One region of the Streptosporangium sp. OZ121 genome, then DNA from elsewhere that is predicted to be linked to it. Evidence: riboswitches for the same ligand, from Rfam matches in the RefSeq annotation. Region 1 holds a riboswitch; each other region holds the start of a gene.
The links. Region 1 has a riboswitch for S-adenosylmethionine ahead of thrC (threonine synthase). Riboswitches for the same ligand answer to the same signal wherever they lie in the genome.

Region 1 (5,225 bases):
TCGGTCGCGACGTCGTCGGGGAGCAGGTTGAAGTATTCGGGCGGCGCCCACGGCGTGTGCGAGAAGTGCGCCACCCGCAGGTCGGGGCGCTCCCCCCTGAGCATGGCCGGGGCCAGGCTCAGGTGGTAGTCCTGCACCATCACCCGCGCCCCGTGCGGGGCCTCCTCGGCCAGCGCCATCGCGAACGCCTCGTTGTAGGACTGGTACGACTCCCACTCCCGGCGGAACCTGGCGTCGAAGTAGGGCCTGTTGGGGGTGTCGTAGAGAAGGTGGTGGACGAACCAGAGGGTGGAGTTGGCGACCGCGTTGTACGCGCGGTGGAAGGTCGCCGGGGGGATGTCGAGCATCCGCAGCGCCCCGGTGTCGTAGCCCGCCTGGTCGAGCCGGCCGCCGGGGGCCAGCCGCACGGCGCCGCGGTCGCCGTCGGACAGCGCCGCGCAGACCCACAGGACGTCGAGGTCTTTCGCGACCTCCGACAGGCCGGAGACCAGGCCGCCACCTCCCCTGCGCATGGACAGCGAACCGTCCTCGGAGAGGGTGAAGGAGACGGGGCCTCGGTTGGAGGCCACCAGGATCGCGCTCATCGATTCTCCTTGAGCGTGGAGACCCCAAGGTTAACCGGCACCTCGTCGGGATGTCCTCGCTCTTCAGGTCAAGGAAGGAACGGCGTCCATCGAATTGTGTCAGCTCTTGTCAGTAGGTGGAGTGATGAGCCCCGCTCTATCACCCTTCTTGTGGCGGTGAGGGAGGGTCACCATCCGCGACCCCCGACCGTAGGATGTCCAGCGACCGTGACCGCTGATGGGGGCCCGTGATGGCGCTGGACGAGACGACCGAGGACCTGGCCCGATCGGCCGCCCAGGGCGACCACCGCGCTCTCGGTGAGCTGCTGAAGCGGATCGAGCCCGCCGTGTTCAGGCACTGCGGCCGGATCCTCCCCTTCCGGCAGGACGCCGAGGAGGCCTGCCAGGACACCCTGCTCGCGGTGGCGCGCAACATCGGCCGCTTCGAGGGGCGCGCACGGTTCAGCACCTGGCTGCACATCGTGACCGCCAACTGCGCCAGGACCACCTACCGCTCGCTGAAGCGCCGCGCGGCCGAGCAGAGCTCCGACGAGCTGCCGCTGCAGAAGCCGGACGTGGCCCGGGTGAGCGTGATCGCCGGGTCCCGGCTGGACCTGCTCGACGCGATGGAGGCGCTGGAGGCCGAGAAGCCGGAGCTGGCCCAGGCGCTGGTGCTGCGCGACATCTGCCAGCTCGACTACAACGAGGTGGCCGAGCAGCTCCGCATCCCGCTGGGCACCGCCAAGTCACGCATCCACCAGGCGCGCAAGTACGTCCAGGGCGCCCTGGGCGACGCCTACGGCTTCTGAACCACCGCCCGGTCTCCGGCCTCTGACGGGTTGTCCGCCGGGGTGCCCGGCCGGTGGGAACCGTCGAAGAGCGCCTTCCGCGTGGCGTGCGGCTCCGGCGGCCTCACCTGATTTAGGGTGGCGTTGCCCACGTCGCGTGATCAATCGGTGACATGTGGCGATCTCCCCTCACCCTGTGCAAGCCGAGGTCGAGGAGAGACCACATGTTCCGCAGACACACTGTTTCCACGACATGCGTCCTGGCGGCCACCGCACTTGCCCTGGCCGCCGTACCGGCCGGCGCCGAACGCCGGGCGGCGGGTGCTCCGGCCATGCCCGCCGCCCCGTCCGCCACCACGGCCGTGTCGGCCGTGTCGGCCGCGCTGAAACCGCCGCCGAACATGCTGGAGGCGCTCGAGCGCGATCTCGGCCTGACCCCGGCCCAGGCCCAGGCCCGGCTGCTCAACGAGGCCCGCCTGAGCCCGGTCGCGATACAGCTGAGCAGAAGGCTCGGCCCCCGTTTCGGCGGTGTTTGGCTCAGGGGAAGCACCGCGCACACCCTGGTGGCGGCCACCACCAGTGCCGCCGACATCCCCACGATCCTCGACGCGGGAGCCCAGGCCGAGGTCGTCCCCAGGTCGCTGGCGGAGCTCACCGTGACCAAGCAGAAGATCGACGAAGCCCTGCCCCCGCGGCCGCTCGTGTCGAGCGCGCGCTTCGTCGACGTGAAGAGGAACAAGGTGGTCGTCCTCTCCCCGAAACCTGATGACGCCCAGAACTTCGTCGAGAGCGCGGGGGTGGACGAGGAGGCGGTGGTCGTGCTGCCCAGCACCGAGGTTCCCCTGACCCTGAACGACCTGGTGGGCGGCAACGCCTACTACATCGGCGTCACCAGCCGCTGCTCGATCGGCTTCTCCGTGCTCAAGGGCACCCAGCAGGGTTTCGTCAGCGCGGGTCACTGCGGCAGGACCGGCGCCGCCACCACCGGCTTCAACCGCGTCGCCCAGGGCACCTTCCAGGGATCGGTCTTCCCGGGCAGCGACTACTCCTGGGTCGCGACCAACAGCGACTGGACCGCCACCCCGACGGTGGACAACGGCGCGGGCGGCACCGTGCCCGTCGCCGGCGCCCGGGTCGCCGTCGAGGGGGCCTCGGTCTGCCGGTCCGGCTCCACCACCGACTGGCACTGCGGCCTCATCCAGCAGCACGACGCCAGCGTCACCTACCCCCAGGGCACCGTCTTCGGGCTGACCCGCACCAACGTCTGCGCCGAACCCGGAGACTCCGGCGGCTCGTTCATCTCCATCGACCAGGCCCAGGGCGTCACCTCCGGCGGCACCGGCGACTGCAGCCAGGGCGGCACCACCTACTTCCAGCCGGTCGGCGAGATCCTCACCGCCTACGGCCTGAGCCTGAGGACCACCGCGGGCAATCCGCCGCCGCCGGTCACGGGCACCTGCACCGGCTTCCCGAACACCTACACCGGCACCCTGGCCGCCGGCCGGTCCGCCTACCAGCCGAGGGGCCTGTACTACAGGCTGACCGTCGGAGGTCTCCAGACCGCCTGCCTGGACGGCGCCGACGGCACCGACTTCGACCTTTACCTGCAGAAGTGGAACGGCAGGAACTGGGCGGTCGTCGCCACCTCCGACAGCGCGGGTCCCGACGAGAGGATCTCCTACACCGGCACGCCCGGCTACTACCGCTACCGGGTGTTCAGCGCGGCCGGCTCCGGCCCCTACACCCTGGGGTTCCGGGTGCCGAGTGCCGTGACCGCTCCGGCGGGTCGCCTCGGGAGGTGATGACCGCTCCGGCGGGTCGCCTCCGGCGGCGATGACCGGAAGGGGACGGGGCCCCCGCCGGACCCGCGATCACCGAGGATCGCGGGTCCGGCGGGGGCCCCGCCTGCCGTCCGGGACGCGTGCCGGGTGCCTCGCGACCGGCGGCCCGGGTCCGGTCGTCCGCTGGATAACACGCCATGTCTCGCACAGTGAGACAAGGAGTCAGGAGGGCGGTGGGGCGGGGTAGAGTGCTCAAGACCTGTGTGTCAGGTTTCCAACTGAATATTTGCTCATCCAGAGGGGTGGAGGGACCGGCCCTGCGAAGCCCCGGCAACCATCCCGGTTCAAGACTCGTGATCTGAACGAGGTCGGCCGGGACAGGTGCCAATTCCGGTCTGTGACCAGGGTGGTCCAGACGAAGATGAGGGAAAGGCCTCGCTTCATGGCGCTCGCAACCACTGAGAACAACACCGCCACCTCCTCCGGTCGTGCCGGCGACGCGCGAGACCGGCGCTTCGGCCCCGCCGTCGCCCTGTCCTGCCGGGAGTGCGGTGCCCGCTACGACCTCGGCCCCAGCTTCGCCTGTAACGAGTGTTTCGGGCCCCTTGAGATCGCGTACGACTTCGGGCGTGTGACCCGGGAGCGCATCGCCGAGGGGCCGACCAACATCTGGCGCTACCGCTCGCTGCTGCCCGTCCCCGACGACGTGGCGGCCAAGCCCAACATGGCGCCCGGCTGGACCAAGCTCGTCAACGCCGGCAATCTCGCCCGCGAGCTGGGCATCCGCTCCCTGCACGTGAAGGACGACTCCGGCAACCCCACGCACTCCTTCAAGGACCGCGTGGTGGCCATCGCCGTCGAGGCCGCCCGCAACTTCGGTTTCCACACCCTCTCCTGCTCCTCCACCGGCAACCTGGCCGGCGCCGTGACCGCCGCCGCCGCGCGGGCCGGGCTGGACGCCTGCGTGTTCATCCCCTCCGACCTGGAACAGGCCAAGATCGTCATGGCCTCCGTGTACGGCGGCAGGCTCATCGGCATCGAGGGCACGTACGACGACGTGAACCGCTTCTGCTCCGAGCTCATCGGCGACGAGCTGGGCGACCAGTGGGGCTTCGTCAACGTCAACCTCCGGCCGTACTACGCGGAGGGGTCCAAGACCCTGGCCTACGAGATCGCCGAGCAGCTCGGCTGGCGCATCCCCGACCAGATCGTCATCCCGGTCGCGTCGGGTTCGCAGCTCACGAAGGTCGACAAGGGCTTCAAGGAGCTGATCGCGCTCGGCCTGGTCGAGGACAGGCCGTACAAGATCTTCGCGGCCCAGGCCGAGGGGTGCTCCCCGGTCTCCGCCGCCTACAAGGCGGGCCACGACGTGATCCGCCCGGTCAAGCCGGACACGATCGCCAAGTCGCTGGCGATCGGCAACCCGGCCGACGGCCCGTACGTCCTGGACATCGCCCGCCGCACCGGCGGCGCGGTCGAGGACGTCACCGACGCCGAGATCGTCGACGCGATCCGGCTGCTGGCCAGGACCGAGGGCATCTTCGCCGAGACCGCCGGAGGCGTCGTCGTCGGGGTGCTGCGCAAGCTGGTCGCCTCGGGCACGCTCGACCCCGACGCCGAGACCGTGGTGCTCAACACCGGCGACGGTCTCAAGACCCTTGACGCGGTGGCCGCGGAGGCGCGCCCGACCGCGGTGATTCGGCCTTCTCTTGACGCATTCCGTGCGGCTATCGCCTAGAAATCGTGAAAGGTACTGAATTATGAGCGTTTCTGTGCGGATTCCGACGATTCTCCGGACTTACACCGATGGTGCCGCCGAGGTGAACGGAGAGGGTGAGACCCTCCGCGATGTTCTTCAGAAGCTCGACGCGGACTTCCCGGGGATCGGCGCCCGGATTCTTGATGAATCGGGAAAGATCCGACGTTTTGTCAACGTCTATGTCGGGGATGAGGACGTCCGTTTTGTCGACAACCTCGACACGGCCACGCCCTCCGGCGTCCAGGTCTCCATCATCCCGGCGGTGGCCGGAGGCTGATCCTCCCGCCCTGACGCGGCGCTGACCGCCCCGCGCCGCCCCCAGGGCGCCCGCGAC
Region 2 (5,225 bases), on a different contig from region 1:
GTTGAAGCTTTCAGGGACTCGTACGGCACGGAACCGGCCGGGGTGTGGCACGCCCCGGGGCGGGTCAACCGTTCGCGCTGCCGTGGGGGGTGACCGCGGCGGTGTCGCCGCGCGAGGACGGGGTGGTCAGGCTGCGGTCGCTGCAGGCGGGCGGGCCGGTGACGCTGGCGACGCTGGAGGAGGCCGAGGGCTGGGCCCGCTACGTGGCCGGGGTGTTCTGGGCACTCGGCGAAGCGGGGCGGGAGCAGGGACAGGGGCAGGGCCGGGAACGCTCGGTCGGCGGTGCGGATGTGGTGATCGACGGGGACGTGCCCCGGGGGGCGGGACTGTCGTCGAGCGCGGCGCTGGAGGTGGCCGTCGGCACCGCGCTGAACGAGCTGTACGGGCTCGGCATGACCAAGATGGAGATCGCCCTCGCCGCGCAGAAGGCCGAGAACGACTTCGTGGGCATGCCGTGCGGGATCATGGACCAGGCGGCCTCCGCCCTCGGCGAGGAGGGGAAGGCGCTGTTCATGGACTGCCGGAGCCTCGGTACCAGGAGCATCCCGTTCGACCTGGCGAGTCACGGCCTGCAGTTGCTGATCATCAACACCGGGGTGCACCACGAACTCGCCGACGGGCAGTACGCCCGCCGTCGCAGAGACTGCGAGAACGCCGCCAAGCACCTGGGCGTCGACGCGCTGCGCGACGTCACGGACCTGGCGGGCGCCCTGGCGCAGCTGAGCGGCGACGAGCGCAGGCGCACCCAGCACGTGGTGACGGAGAATCACCGGGTAGAGGCGGTGATCGGGATGCTGCGAGCCGGTGCGGTGCGGGAGATCGGGTCGCTGCTGAACGCCTCCCACCTGTCGCTGCGCGACCAGTTCGAGGTGTCCTGCGCCGAGTTGGACGTGGCCGTGGAGTCGGCGGTCAGGGGCGGGGCACGGGGGGCGCGGATGACCGGGGGCGGGTTCGGCGGGTCGGCGATCGCGCTGGTCGCCGACGACCGGGTGGAGTCCGTACGGGAGTCGGTGACCGGGGCCTACGCCGAGCGCGGCTGGGCCGCGCCGGAGATCTACCCGGCGATCCCGGCCGCGGGAGCCCGCAGGTTGCTCTGACCGCCCCACCTCCTCCCGCGCGCAGGATCATCCGACGGCCGGTCGGGTGGCCTCGGAACCGGTTCCGAGGCCACCCGACCGGCCGTCTCCACTTCCGAGGTCACCCGGCAGGCCGGCTCGATCCCGTGTCCGCACCGGAACCCGGCCCCGCCGCCGAGTCCACCCCCGCCCTCGACCCCGAACCCGGATCCGCTCCCGGAGCCGGGTCCGGCCCGGACGGCCAGTCGGGCATCAGCGGCGGGCCGTCCCGCTCCGCGTTCCGGACCATCCGGCGCAGGAGATCGTCGAGGACCTCGCGCTCCCCGGGGTCGAGCGGGCCGAGCAACTCCCGCTCCGAGAGGTCGCCCTGGTCCATGCGCTCCTGCCAGACAGCGCGCCCGGCGGGGGTCAGCGCGACGAGCAGGCGGCGGCGGTCGCCCGGATCGTGCACGCGGTCGACGTATCCGGCCTGCTCCAGCCGGTCGAGCCGGTTCGTCAGCGTGGCCGGGTGGGTGTCGAGCCACCCGGCCAGCTGTGAAGGGGTCGCCCGGTAGGGCGGCCCGACCGCGACCAGATGGTGGAGGACGTTGAACTCCCAGGGCTTGAGCCCTCCCTCGCTCAGCCAGGCGTCCTTGTTCCGCTTGAGCAGCCGCGCGAGCGCCTGCATGCGCGTGATGATCCCCTCGACCTGCGGATCGAGGTCGGACAGCTCGCGGGACCAGTGCGCGATGTGCCGGTCGATGGAATCAGGCTCTGGCATGCCCAAAGGGTAACGCCGCCCTCCGCCGGATCGCCGTCGACGCCACATCACCTTTAATACGGATGCATATATTATGTTTTCGTAGTAAATTTCCATCCATGACTCCTTCGCGCGGTTTATGGGCCCCCTTGCGAGATCCTCGCTTCCGCCTGCTGTGGACCGGCCAGACCCTCTCGCACATCGGCGACTCCATCACCGTCGTGGCCCTCGCGCTGGCGATCGTCACCGCGACCGGCTCGGCCACCGACCTCGGGGTGGTCCTGGCCGCCCAGTCGATCGCCACGGTGGCGCTGATGCTGCCCGGCGGCGTGTGGGCCGACCGGCTCCCGCGCCGTCGCGTGATGATCGGCGCCGACGTGGTGCGCGGGCTCGCCCACGCCGCCATGGGCCTCGAGCTGATCACCGGCACGGTCGACATCGTCCACCTGGCGGCGCTGGCCGCCGTCTCGGGGGCCGGTTCCGCGTTCTTCCTGCCCGCCACGACCGGCCTGGTGCCCGCCACCGTGGCGGCGGAGCACCTTTCCCGGGCCAACGCGCTCATGGCGATCGCCCAGCGCGGGTCCATGCTGCTCGGCCCGGGGATCGCCACCGCCCTCGCGCTGACCGCCGGCCCCGGCTGGGCACTGCTCCTGGACGCCGCGACGTTCACGGCCAGCGCGGTGCTGCTGGGCCGGCTCCGGCTCGCGCCGATCCCGCCCGCGCCGCGCGAGCGGTTCGTCAGGCAGCTGGCCGAGGGCTGGGCCCAGCTGCGCCGCCACCGGTGGTACTGGACGAACCTCGTCGGCCACTCCATGTGGAACCTCAGCCGCTGTGCCCTGATCACGATCGGCCCCGTGATCGCCGTCACGACCCTCGGGGGCGAGCTCGCCTGGGGCACGATCGTGCAGGGCGGCACGGTCGGCGCCCTGTGCGGCGCGCTGCTGGCACTGCGGGCGAGGCCGCGAAGGCCTCTGGTCGTGGCCAACGTCGCGCTCACGCTCGGCGCCCTGCCCCTGGTCCTGCTCGCCGCCGAAGCGCCCGCACCGACCGTCGCGGTGGCCTACGGGCTGATGACCGGCGGCCTGGCCTTCATGTCCCCCATGTGGGAGACCGCCGTGCAGGAGCACATCCCGGCCGAGGCGATCTCACGGGTGTCCGCGTACGACTGGCTGCTCTCCCTCGGGCTGACCCCCCTCGGCATGGCGCTGGCCGGGCCGCTGGCCGGGGCGGTGGGCACGGCCCCCACCCTGTACGGGGCGGCGGCGCTGCTGGCGATCTCCTGCCTGGGGGTGCTGGCCCTGCCCGACATCCGTGGCCTCCGTCAGGGCTCGGCCGGCACCAGCTTGGGCACCGCGCCGAGCAGCTCGCGGGTGTAGTCGTGCCGGGGCAGGAAGAACACCTCATCCACGTGCCCCTCCTCCACGCCCCTCCCTCCGGGCGGCGCGGGGTACGACGTCGTGGGTGGCGAGCACCTCGGCGATCTCGTCGCCGACGGTACGGAGCGGGTCGAACGACGTCAGCGCGTCCTGGAACACCAGCCCCACGAACCGGCCGCGCAGTCGCCGCCGGTCACGGGTGCCGAACCGGAGCGCGTCCCGGCCGTTCACCGCGAACCGGGAGGCCGTGACCTCGGCGAGGTCGACGGCGCGGGCGGCGTGCACGTGCACCCGGACGCCGCGCGGGGCGGTCGCCACCGCCTGCCGGAAGACGTGGGAGAGGTAGCCGTTCTGTGCCGGGCGGGAGGCGAACCCGCCGGGGTCGCAGCCGAGCCACTCGGCCAGCGTGGGTCCGGGGCGGATCGGTCCCTCGCAGCGCACCGACTCGTCGGTGAAGAGCGTCACGTCGGCGGCGGTGGAGTTCATCCAGAGCAGGTCCGGCTGGTCGTGGCGCCAGACGCGCCCGCCGCCCGGCGGGTGGGGGTCGATCACGTGGACGTCCAGCGACGGCCAGCCGAGCAGGTCGGCGGCGTTGGCGCAGATGCGCTCCACCAGGCAGGTGCCCGTCGGCCCGGCGCCGACGACGGCGATCGCGGCGCTCATACGGCGGCTCTGCGGCGCGGGCGGTCCCGGTCGGCGTGCGACGGCTCGACCGGGAAGGCGACCACGGCCGCGCGCTGCGCGTACGGACAGACGGCCGCGACGTAGAGGTGGTGGCGCCCGGGCTCGGCGGGGAAGGCGGGTGTGCCGATCCGCCCCTGGAAGGGACAACGCGGGCCGGGCCTGCCACCGGGCCGGTGGTGGCCGTGGGTGTCGAGGCCGACGGGGCTCGCGTGGTTCGGTGTGCTGGTCTTCGACATGTGGCGCTCCCGGGCATGTCTCGGTGACCCTGGTGAGGGAGTCCGCGCTTGCGGCACGCCCACCGTGCCGCCAGGTCTCCCCCGGGGGCACCCCGCCGCGGTGCGAGGGTTGCCGGTCAGCCGGCCGGGGCTTCTCACTGACGCTCTTAACCTATTTATAGGGTAGGAAATACATAGATCTCTGTCAAGCCTTAGTGTCGTGGAATGTCCTATGAGAGCGTGAACGTGGTCTACCGCAAGTACGACGGGTCACTGCACTGGCACCACCGCGGCCTGCTCCTCGGCGAGGACGAGCACGGGGTGTGGACGGGCTGCGTGGCCGGCTCCAGTGGTCACAAGGGCGACGGTCCCGCGGTCGCCTGGCCGCATCCGTTCGTGATGCTCTTCCCCCGCGACGCCTGGTGGACGGCCGCCTTCAACGCCGCCCCGAACAAGCACGAGATCTACTGCGACGTCTCCACGGTGCCGGAGTGGAGAGACGGCGAGGTCACCATGGTCGACCTGGACCTCGACGTGATCCGGACCCGCCGGAACCTGCTGAAGGGCCGCCCGAGCCGGGTCTTCCTGGACGACGAGGACGAGTTCGAGGAGCACCAGGTCAAGTACGCCTACCCGCCCGACGTGGTCGAGAACGCCCGCGCCTCGGCCGCCTGGCTGATGGAGGCCGTCACCTCCCGCACCGCCCCCTTCGGGGACGCGCCGCGCTGGCTCACCCTGGTCGGCTGAACCATGGGCGGGGGCACCGGGGGGTACCGGGGGCGGCGCCACCCCCACCGCTCCCGGCGCCCCCGCGACCTCAGCGGGCGCGGCGGCGGAACATCCCGCCGGAGAGGACCGTCGAGACCAGCAGGAAACCGCCGCACCAGGCCAGCGCCTTCCACGGGTCGCTCCCCACGGGCCGGTCGAGCAGCAGGCCGCGTACGGACTCGATGATCGGCGTGGCCGGCTGGTTCTCCGCGAACCCGTGCAGCCACGCGGGCATGGTGTGCACCGGGACGAAGGCGCTGCTCGGGTAGGGCAGGAACATCACCAGGAAGGTGAAGGCGCCCGCGGCCTCCGGTGTCCTGGCCAGCAGGCCGACCAGGGCCGAGACCGCGGACATGGCCAGGACGAA
Region 3 (5,225 bases), on a different contig from region 1:
CCTGCCATCCGGGCGACCTTGGGGCGGAGCGCCTCGACCATGCGGGGGGTGAACGCCTTCGACACCAGCCGCCGGAGCCTGGTGTGCACCGGCGGCTCGACATCGAGCATTCCCGCCCTGATCACCCGCCAGAACGGGTCCTGGAACTCTGGGTCGTCCGGCCTGCCGAACTCCTGGTGCGAGGCCACGTGCAGGTAGGAGCGGCCGAGCCTGCGGTCTCGCAGCAGCGCGTTGACGTCGGCGTGCCTGGCCACCAGCCACTGGCCGGTCGGTTCGAAGAAGCTGACCGGCCGCTCCCGCCTCAGCTCGTCGTAGACGTCATAGGGGTGGGCGACGAATTCCGGATTCCAGGGATCAAAGCGCACGTAAGCATCGTAATCCCCGGTCCAGGATCAGGTCTGCTCGTCCGGCTTCCCCCTCTCGACCGGCTCGTCCGCCCGGCCCGCCGGGGTCTCCGCGCCCACCGGGGCCTCCGTGCCCTCCGGCGTCTCCGGGCCGGCCTCGCCGTCGGCCTCGTAGCGGGAACGCAGCTCGACCGGCTTCCGCCCCGCCTTGCCGCGCATCCGGATGTTCAGCAGCTCCACCAGCAGCGAGAACGCCATCGCGAAGTAGATGTAGCCCTTCGAGATGTGCTGCTCGAACCCCTCGGCGATGAGCACGACGCCGACCAGCACCAGGAAGGACAGGGCGAGCATCTTGATGCTCGGGTGCCGGTCCACGAAGCGGCTGATCGGCCCGGAGGCGACCAGCATCACGATGACCGAGACGATGACGGCCGCGACCATGACGCCCAGCTCGTCGACCATGCCGACCGCGGTGATCACCGAGTCGAGCGAGAAGACGACGTCGAGGATCATGATCTGGATGATCACCGAGGTGAAGGAGGAGGCGACCTTGCCCTCGGAGTGGTGGGCCTCTCCCTCCAGGCTGCCGTGCATCTCGTGGACGCTCTTGCCCAGCAGGAACAGGCCGCCGAGTATCAGGATCAGATCGCGCCCCGATATCCCCTGCCCGAAGACCTCGAACATCGGTTCGGTGAGCCTCACCACCCACGACAACGCCAGCAGCAGCAGGAGGCGGCTGAGCAGGGCGACGGCGAGGCCGAGCTTGCGGGCCTTGTCGCGCTGCTCGGGCGGGAGCTTGCCCACCAGGATCGAGATGAAGATGATGTTGTCGATTCCCAGGACGATCTCCAGGGCGACAAGGGTGAAGAACCCTATCCATATCTCCGGGCTGGTCACCCAGTCCATTGCTTCCTCCTTCGTCGGCCGGCGCCCGAACGCACCGCCGGCCCAGCTGCCCGAGTGCTTCTTCGACTGACTGCCTGGACGACCGGGGAACGCCGGGAGTTCCTTCCCCCTCATCACGCTTCGCTGTCAAATCCGCCGGGCGTTCCCGAGGACGCCCGCTCCGGCTCCGATATCGGGTTGATCACGTTTCGGACTTGCGGGGCACCGCGAGGTGTCGGTTATAGTTCCCCCGTAGGTCATGAGTGCCAGTGACAAGCCCCGGCTCGCTGGCCGGCAACCCTCGCGTCCGCGGCGGGGTGCCCCGGGTGAGGACCTGGTCCGGCACGAGGTGTGCCGGGCAAGCGCGGGCTCCAGGCACCTGTGTCATGGGTTGGGGTCCGATGACCTCGAAGGAGCCCTGGCATGTCCACCCTGACGATCTTCACCCCCGCGAGCCCCGCCCCCGTCGTCCCGGCCACCGCCGCCGCTCCGGTGACCGTCCCCGAGACCTACGCGTCCGGTGACCGCCCGATCCCGGCCGTGCTCGGCTCGGACCTGGAGGTCCCGGTCAGGGGCGGCAGGCTCGTCCGCTACGCCAACCTCGACTACGCCGCGAGCGCCCCCTGTCTGGAGCCGGTCAGCGCCGCCGTCGCCGCCGCGCTCCCGGCCTACTCCAGCGTCCACCGCGGCGCCGGGTACGCGTCCCAGCTGACCACGGCCCGCTACGAGCAGGCCAGGCACACGGTGCGCGCCTTCGTCGGCGCCCGTCCCGACGACTCGGTGATCTTCACCCGCAACACCACGGACGCGACCAACCTGCTGGCCCGCAGCCTGCCCGAGGGCACCACCGCCGTGGTCTTCGACACCGAGCACCACGCCTCGCTGCTGCCCTGGGAGCGGGTCGTGCGGCTGGCGGCCCCCGCCTTCCCCGGCGAGGCCGTCCGCGCCGCCGACGACGCCCTCGCCTCGATCGACGGCCCCAAGCTGCTGGTCGTGACCGCCGCCTCCAACGTCACCGGGGAGCTCTGGCCGATCGCCGCGCTGGCCCACATCGCCCACCGCCACGGGGCCCGCGTCCTCGTCGACGCCGCGCAGCTCGTCCCGCACCGCCGCCTCAACCTGACGGCGCTCGACCTGGACTACGTGGTCTTCTCCGGCCACAAGCTCTACGCGCCGTTCGGCACCGGCGCGCTGATCGGCCGTTCCGACTGGCTGGCCGAGGCCGAGCCGTACCTGCGGGGCGGCGGCGCGGTGAAGGCCGTGAACGACGACGGCACCGAGTGGCACGACGACCCCGAGGCCCGGCACGAGGCGGGAACCCCGAACGTGCTGGGCGCCGTCGCGCTCGCCGCGGCCTGCGACGCCCTGACCGCCACCGGCTGGACCCCGCTGGTCCGCGAGGAGGAGCACCTCCTCGAGCGCCTGCGCGCGGGTCTCGCCTCCGTCCCCGGCGTGCACGAGCTGTCCCTGTGGGGCCCGGACCACCCGCGCGTCGGCATCGTCTCCTTCGTGGTGGACGGCTTCACCGCCCGCGAGGTCGCCGAGGTCCTGTCCGGCGACTACGGCATCGGCGTCCGCGACGGCAAGTTCTGCGCCCACCCCTTCGTACGGCACCTGCTGGGCGCCAAGGACGGCGGCTGCGACGACGTCACCGCCTCCGCCGTCCGCGCCTCCATCGGCATCGGTACCACCTCCGAGCACGTCGACCGGTTGATCGACGCCCTGCGGGATCTTGCCTCGCGCGGCTGACGTGACAGCATGGCCCTATGACTGAAGGCGCGCCCCGCGAGCTGAGCGTGGGAATGGGGGCGGGGGCCGAGGCCGTGCGGGGGGCGCACGGCAAGGAGCTCGCGACCGAGGACATGATCCTCAACATCGGCCCGCAGCACCCGTCCACGCACGGCGTGCTGCGGCTGCGGCTCACCCTGGACGGGGAACGGATCAGCTCGGCCGAGCCGATCGTGGGCTACATGCACCGGGGCGCGGAGAAGCTCTTCGAGGTGCGCGACTACCGGCAGATCATCGTGCTGGCCAACCGGCACGACTGGCTGTCGGCGTTCGCCAACGAGCTGGGCGTCGTGCTCGCGGTGGAACGGATGCTCGGCATGGAGGTGCCGGTCAGGGCGGTCTGGACGCGCACGCTGATGGCCGAGCTCAACCGGGTGCTCAGCCACCTGATGTTCCTCGGCTCCTACCCGCTGGAACTCGGCGCGATCACCCCGGTCTTCTACGCGTTCCGGGAGCGCGAGACCCTCCAGGCCGTGATGGAGGAGATCTCCGGCGGGCGCATGCACTACATGTTCAACCGGGTCGGCGGCCTGAAGGAGGAGATCCCCGAGGGGTGGACGGGCCGGGTCGCCCAGGCCGTGGCCGACGTGCGGCGACGGCTGCCCGACATCGAGAACCTGATCGTCGGGAACGAGATCTTCCTCGCCCGCACGCGCGGGGTCGGCGTCCTCGACCGCGAGACGATCATGCAGTACGGCGTGAGCGGCCCCATCGCCCGCGCCTCCGGCGTCGACGTCGACCTGCGCAGGGACGAGCCGTACCTCGCCTACGGCGAGCTGCCGGTGAAGGTCGTCACCCGGTCGGCGGGAGACTGCCACGCCCGCTTCGAGGTGCTGCTGGAACAGGTGAAGGTCTCCCTCGACCTGGCCGACGCCTGCGTGGAACGGCTTCTCGACCTGCCCCCGGGGCCGGTCAACCAGCGCCTGCCCAAGGTGCTGAAGGTTCCCGAGGGCCACACCTACGCCTGGACGGAGAGCCCGCTCGGCCTGAACGGCTACTACCTGGTCTCGCGCGGCGAGAAGACGCCGTGGCGGATGAAGCTCCGCTCGGCCTCCTTCAACAACGTCCAGGTGCTGCGCGAGATGCTCCCCGGCCACCTGGTCGCGGACATGGTGGCCATCCTGGGCTCGATGTTCTTCGTCGTCGGCGACATCGACAAGTGACGAGTGACGAGTGACGAGTGACGAGTGACGAGTGACGAGTAAGGCACGGTTGGAACCGCATGACCGAACCCGGTGAGGATCAGGAGAGGGCGACTCCCCCCGCCCCCTCGGCGCTCCCCACACCCCCGGCGTCCCCCGCACCCCCCGCCGCTCCCGTTCCGGGAGCCTCCGGGCCCGCCGCGACCGGAACCGCCGGGACTCCCGCCGCCGCGACCACCACGACCACCTCGACCTCGGGGCCCGTACCGCCCGAGGTCCCTCCGGTCGAGGGCGGGCCACGGCGGGACCGGTACATCGACTGGCTGCGCGCGTTCAGCCTGATCGTCGTGGTCGTCTGGCACTGGGCGTTCACGATCCTGCAGTGGGGCCCCGACGGCCCCTCCCCGACGAGCCCGCTGGGCTTCACCTCGGGGCTGTGGATCCTGACGTGGCTGCTGCAGGTGCTGCCGCTCTTCTTCTACGTGGGTGGATACGTCCACCTGCTGTCGTGGAACCGGGCCTGCGAGCGCGGGGTGGGCATCGGCACCTTCGTGTCGCGGCGCATCCGGAGCCTCGCGATCCCCGCGCTGGCGCTGGCCGGGACCTGGATCGTGTTCGGCGCGCTCGTGGCGTGGGCGTTCGGGATCGAGTGGATGGACCGCGTGGTCCTGCTCGTCATCAGCCCGCTCTGGTTCATCGGCGTCTACCTCGTGCTGATCGCCCTGCTCCCGATCTCGCTCTGGCTGCACCGGCACTACGACGTGCTGGCCCTGATCTGGCTGGCGGGGGCGGCGCTCGTCGTCGACGTGCTACGGCTGCGCTACGGGTACGAGGCCGCGGGCTGGCTCAACATGATCATTGTCTGGGGACTGGCCCACCAGGCGGGTTTCTTCTACGACAGGGTGGTGGCGCTTCCCCGCCGCTTCGACGTCGCCATCCTGTGGACCGGGTTGTTCGCCCTCTTCGGCCTGGTCTACTCGGGCATCTACCCGGGTTCGATGGTGGGCGTTCCCGGCGACAAGCTCTCCAACATGGCGCCGCCCACCTTCGTCATCGTGGCGCTCCT

Region 2: another riboswitch for S-adenosylmethionine. It lies ahead of ACTOQ1_RS32240 (hypothetical protein); the one in region 1 lies ahead of thrC (threonine synthase).
Region 3: another riboswitch for S-adenosylmethionine. It lies ahead of ACTOQ1_RS30215 (aminotransferase class V-fold PLP-dependent enzyme); the one in region 1 lies ahead of thrC (threonine synthase).

Annotation. Positions count from the first base shown of each region.
Region 1 covers NZ_JBPXMC010000052.1:26,119-31,343, forward strand. Annotated here, with positions in the region: gene ACTOQ1_RS41875 (alpha,alpha-trehalose-phosphate synthase (UDP-forming)) at 1-584, opposite strand, end outside; gene ACTOQ1_RS41880 (RNA polymerase sigma factor) at 815-1,372, shown strand; gene ACTOQ1_RS41885 (S1 family peptidase) at 1,576-3,153, shown strand; SAM riboswitch class I at 3,420-3,560, shown strand; gene thrC (threonine synthase) at 3,575-4,870, shown strand; gene ACTOQ1_RS41895 (MoaD/ThiS family protein) at 4,893-5,168, shown strand.
Region 2 covers NZ_JBPXMC010000024.1:101,489-106,713, forward strand. Annotated here, with positions in the region: partial or broken gene galK (galactokinase) at 1-1,097, shown strand, start outside; gene ACTOQ1_RS32225 (MarR family winged helix-turn-helix transcriptional regulator) at 1,198-1,836, opposite strand; gene ACTOQ1_RS32230 (MFS transporter) at 1,965-3,191, shown strand; gene ACTOQ1_RS32235 (FAD/NAD(P)-binding protein) at 3,216-3,854, opposite strand; gene ACTOQ1_RS32240 (hypothetical protein) at 3,851-4,111, opposite strand; SAM riboswitch class IV at 4,151-4,263, opposite strand; gene ACTOQ1_RS32245 (DUF402 domain-containing protein) at 4,316-4,837, shown strand; gene ACTOQ1_RS32250 (ABC transporter permease) at 4,908-5,225, opposite strand, start outside.
Region 3 covers NZ_JBPXMC010000021.1:104,328-109,552, forward strand. Annotated here, with positions in the region: gene ACTOQ1_RS30205 (cytochrome P450) at 1-365, opposite strand, end outside; gene ACTOQ1_RS30210 (TerC family protein) at 393-1,250, opposite strand; SAM riboswitch class IV at 1,485-1,600, shown strand; gene ACTOQ1_RS30215 (aminotransferase class V-fold PLP-dependent enzyme) at 1,653-2,978, shown strand; gene ACTOQ1_RS30220 (NADH-quinone oxidoreductase subunit D) at 2,996-4,180, shown strand; gene ACTOQ1_RS30225 (acyltransferase family protein) at 4,240-5,225, shown strand, end outside.